DNA from 2 places in the Stenotrophomonas sp. FW305-C-20-S1 genome. Region 1 is predicted to be linked to the other one. Evidence: riboswitches for the same ligand, from Rfam matches in the RefSeq annotation. Region 1 holds a riboswitch; the other holds the start of a gene.

The links. Region 1 has a riboswitch for cobalamin ahead of btuB (TonB-dependent vitamin B12 receptor). Riboswitches for the same ligand answer to the same signal wherever they lie in the genome.
Region 2: another riboswitch for cobalamin. It lies ahead of AC3WTC_RS05455 (epoxyqueuosine reductase QueH); the one in region 1 lies ahead of btuB (TonB-dependent vitamin B12 receptor).

Annotation. Positions count from the first base shown of each region.
Region 1 covers NZ_JBYTEK010000076.1:32-2,420, reverse strand. The annotation lists gene btuB (TonB-dependent vitamin B12 receptor) at 1-1,247, opposite strand, end outside; cobalamin riboswitch at 1,365-1,585, opposite strand; gene AC3WTC_RS20430 (histidine phosphatase family protein) at 1,762-2,340, shown strand.
Region 2 covers NZ_JBYTEK010000007.1:41,172-43,560, forward strand. The annotation lists gene AC3WTC_RS05445 (NYN domain-containing protein) at 1-11, opposite strand, end outside; gene pncA (bifunctional nicotinamidase/pyrazinamidase) at 157-783, opposite strand; gene AC3WTC_RS05455 (epoxyqueuosine reductase QueH) at 841-1,512, opposite strand; cobalamin riboswitch at 1,654-1,870, opposite strand; gene AC3WTC_RS05460 (RpoH suppressor) at 2,025-2,389, shown strand, end outside.

The DNA.
Region 1 (2,389 bases):
CTGAAGGTCGGTGCCTTGAACGCGGTGCCGTAGCTGGCGTTGACGCGCAGGCCGTGGCCCAGCTCCATCGCCCAGCCGAGGCTGCCGGTGGCATGGTTGCCGAACTGCTGGTTGTCATCATTGCGTGCGCTGGCCTGCAGCTGGTGACGGCCGAAGCGCGCCTGGTACTGCAGGAACACGCCGGTGTTGCGACGGCTGTCGACCAGGTAACCGGCGCTGCTGCCATCCAGGTTGTCCTCGCTCCAGTCCACGCCGGTGCTGAGCAGCTGGCCTTCGGCAACACCGATGTCGGCCTGCAGCGAAGCGCTGTCGCGGTGCGTCTGCGCGCTGCCGCGTGCACCGAAATCACCGAAGTTGTCGGACTCGTTGTCGCTGCGGCCGACGTTGGCGGTCAGCGTCAACTGCTCGGACGGGGTGTAGCGCACCTTGCCGGCCAGCACCTGCTGGCGGGTCTCGGAGTAGTTGTAGTAGCCGTCGTAGTGGTTCTTGCCGTCGGCACGCAGGGCGCTGCCTTCCACGGTCCACTGGTCGCTCAGGTTGTAACCACCGCGCAGGCTCTTGGACAGGTTGCGGTAGCCATCGCGGTCGGGTTCATCGGCAAAGCAGCCGGTGAACAGCGTGGCCGAACCGCGGCAGGCATCGATGCCATCCGAATGCTGGTAGGCGATGTCGGCGCCGAACCAGCCGCGTTCGGTGCCGCCACCGATGCCGCCGCTGGCTTCACGCAGGCCATTGCTGCCGCCGCCCAGCTGGAAGTGCGGAGCGAAATCACCCTGGTTGCGGCGGGTGAAGATCTGGATCACGCCGCCGATGGCGTCGGCACCGTACAGGCTGGACTGCGGGCCGCGCACGATTTCCACGCGCTCGATCTGTGCCAGCGGCAGATCCTGGTACATCGCCAGGCCGAGGTCGGCGCTGTTGATGCGCACGCCATCGACCAGCACCACGGTATGCGAGGAATTGGTGCCACGCAGGAACAGCGAGCTCTGCTTGCCCAGGCCACCGGCATTGGTCAGGTTGATGCCGGCGCGGCCCTGCAGCAGTTCCTGCAGGGAGGTGGCCTGGCTGGATTCGATCTGCGCGCGGTCGATCACCTGCGCAGGCGCAATGCTGTCCTGCAGGGCGATCGGAGTACGGGTAGCGGTGACCAGCACCTGGTCGAGGTCGGCGGCGCCATCATCGGCCAGGGCCAATGCAGGAAGTGCGGCCAGCACGGCCAGGGACAGCATTCGGGACTGCAGTTTCATCGGGGGACTCCAGGTGCCGCGCACGCCCGCGCAGCGAAGGGGAGGAGTCACAACAGGCAGGCACGCGCCGATGCCGCGGCCATCGCCACAGACATCCAGCGCCATGCCCACCGCATCGCGACCTGAGGCTTCCGGGCCGGTCTCCGGGCTCGCCGCCGGGTGGCCCGAGGCCACCGTCCAGGCGCCTTCCCATGCCTGCGGCACAGTGGCGGGTTGCCTGGAATTGACGTGCTTACCGTTGCGGGGGCAGCGCCGGCATGGCGTGTTGTCACGCGTCACCGGCTTCCCGTTTCAACCTGCCGGCAGGGCCGCAGGTCACCTGGAAGTGCGCGCAGTCTACGGCATCGCGGCCGGCCCGTAGCGTCGAACCCGCACGACTGAGCAGGCGCGGATGCACCTGCACGGTGCAGCAGACCTGCGCCAGCGCCTAGAATGCAGCTCGAATTATCGTGGTGCCGTTGCCGATGTCCGTCTGTTTTCCGCTGTTCCCGCGCCGCCCTGACTGGGCACGCGCATGATCCTCGACCTGGTCCGCCATGCCGGCAACGGTCGCGATGAGTTCCTCGATGGCCGCAGCGATCCGCCGCAGCTGGCCCGCCTGCCGCAGGAGCTGGTCGATGCCTATGCCGGGCAGTCGTGGGAACGGGTGATCAGTTCGCCGCGCCTGCGCTCGCTGCATACGGCGATGGCACTGGCCACACCGCGCGCGCTGGATGTTGAGGCCGACGAGGAGTGGGAAGAGCTGGATTTCGGCGACTGGGATGGCCAATCGTTGTTCGATCTGCCGGAAGAGGCGTTGGCCGCGTTCCACGCCGATCCGCACGCGTTTCCGCCGCCGCATGGCGAGAGCTGGGGCCACTTCGAACGGCGCATCGCACGCGCGCTGGATCGCCTGCTGGATGACGACGACCCGCCGCCGACGGTCGTGGTCAGCCACGGCGGCCCGCTGCGCATGGTGCTGTCGCTGGTGTGCGGCCTGCCGATGTCGCTGTGCTGGGCGCTGCGCATCGACCACGGCACGCGCCTGCGCGTGTGGGTCGAGCGCGGTGAAGCGGGGCTGGTGGGCGAGCTGCTGGAGCTGCAGCAACCCTGATCGGACGGTAGTGGGGGGGGGGGGGGGGGGGGGGGGGGGGGGGGGGGGG
Region 2 (2,389 bases), on a different contig from region 1:
GCCGTCGGCATACCGTTGCCCTCCTGGCTTCGTCCAATGAAAAAGCCCTCGGTTCGGCCGTCCCGCGATCTGTTGGGGGGCGTACTTGGAGGGCTGGATGGGCTCGATTCTGCAGGGGGCGAATCAGGCGCACAAGCGGCAGAGGCGACACGCTGCCTACAGGATCGCGATCCTCGCCTTCGCCAGGGCTTCGCGCACCATGCCGTCATTGGCCTCGGTCACCGGCCGGGTGAGCTCCCACAGGAATTTCACCCGGAAACCCGACTTCACCGCGTCCTGCGCGCTCCACAGCACGCAGTAGTCGCGGGCCAGCCCGCACACGTGCACCTCGCGGATGCCGCGTTCGTGCAGCCAGCCGGCCAGCCCGGTGGCCGGGCGCGTGCCGTCCGGGCCGTGGTTCTCGCGGAAGGCACTGTAGGAATCCACCTGCTGGCGGCTGCCCTTGCGCAGGATCAGGTCGGCCACGGTCCAGTCCACGCCGGGGTGCAGGGCGGCGCCGGTGCTGCCCTGCACGCAGTGGTCCGGCCACAGGGTCTGCGGCTGTGCATGCAGCAGGATGGCTTCAAAAGGCAGATGGCCCGGGTGCTGGCTGGCGAACGAGGCGTGGTTGGCCGGGTGCCAGTCCTGGGTGGCCACCACGGTGCGGTAGCGGCGCTCGGCCAGCAGCGCGTTGATCGGTGCCACCAGCGCATCGCCCTGTTCGCAGGCGAGGGCGCCACCGGGCATGAAGTCCGGCTGCAGGTCGATCACCAGCAGGGCGACATCAGCGGGCAGGGCGGTCATGGCAGGTCCAGCACAACGGAAGATGGGCGGCCAGCGTGGCCGCCCATCGCGCGCACGTCAATCGCCGCTGGCGGTGTCGTTGTCCTGCCCGTAATACAGCAGGCCGATCCTGATGCGCTCGCGGCCGTTCTCGCGACGATGGCGGTTGGCATCGCGCAGCGAGTAGACGCAGCCACAGTACTCCTGCTGGTAGAACTGCTCGCGCTTGCTGATCTCGATCATGCGGCTGGCACCGCCGCCCTTGCGCCAGTTGTAGTCCCAGTACTGCAGGCCCTCGTAGCGCGAGGCGGCGCGCACACCACAGTCGTTGATCTGCGCCATGTTCTTCCAGCGCGAGATGCCCAGCGAGGAGCTGATGGTGTCGTAGCCGTGCTCGTGCGCGTACAGCGCGGTGCGCTCGAAGCGCATGTCGAAGCACATGGTGCAGCGGATGCCACGCTCGGGTTCGTTCTCCATGCCACGCGCACGGCTGAACCAGTTGTCGGTGTCGTAGTCGCAGTCGATGAAGGGGATGCCGTGCTGTTCGGCGAAGCGGATGTTCTCCTGCTTGCGCAGCTCGTACTCCTTCACCGGATGGATGTTGGGGTTGTAGAAGAAGATCGCGTAGTCGATCCCGGAGGCGGTGATCGCCTCCATCACTTCGCCCGAGCATGGCGCACAGCATGAGTGCAGCAACAGGCGCTTGCCGTTGTCGGGAAGGGTCAGGGTGGGGCGTTGGAGCTCGGTCATCGTCGGGTGCATCTGGGCGTGGGCAGCGGGTCTGGACGGAAACCGTGAACAGGACGCGCGCGGCCACATCGCCTGCACGCGCAGGACGACGACGGCCCCGGCAACCTCCCCGCGGAGATTCCAGGTCGAGTCAGGGGACGGTCGTGTCCCCCGGCCGGGGCCGGTATTCGGGCTGATGGACACGGGCCGGCTGGCCCACCTACTACCTGCCGCTTCCCAGGCGCGAGCCCAGTGCTGTTGGCAGGATTCGTTTCCATTCACCGCTGCGGGGCAGCTCCGGAATGGGCGCGCAAGGCGCCTTCACCGGATTCCCGTTTAAATCCCTGCCGCCATCGAAGCCACGGCAGGGATACCTTCGGCGTGCCCACGGTGGACGCGTTGGCGGCAATGGTCAAGGGCCGATGAAAACGCAGGGCTGTGGCGCGTTTCTCAGGCTGTGAGAGTGCCTCTTGCCATACTGGGCACCGACAGACGGGAGGTGGCTCGTGGCGGCGAAGTACTGCGATCTGGTCATGAAAGGCGGCATCACCAGCGGCATCGTGTATCCCAACGCGGTGCTCGCACTGGCCCGCGAATACCGTTTCAAGAGCATCGGCGGCACTTCGGCCGGTGCGATCGCCGCTGCCGTGGCCGCCGCTGCGGCATATGGCGACCGCCACCAGCAACGGGGCGAACAGCTGCCTGGCGACGCCGGCTATGGCGGCCTGTCGGCGGTGTCGGCGCAGCTGTCGCGGCGTGGATTCATCTACAGCCTGTTCCAGCCTGCCGCCGGCGCGCGCGCTGCGTATCGGTTGCTGGTGGTGCTGACCGGCAACGCCGGCTGGCCACGCAAGCTGCTGTGCCTGGCCATCGCGGTGTTCCAGATCGCGCCGCTGGA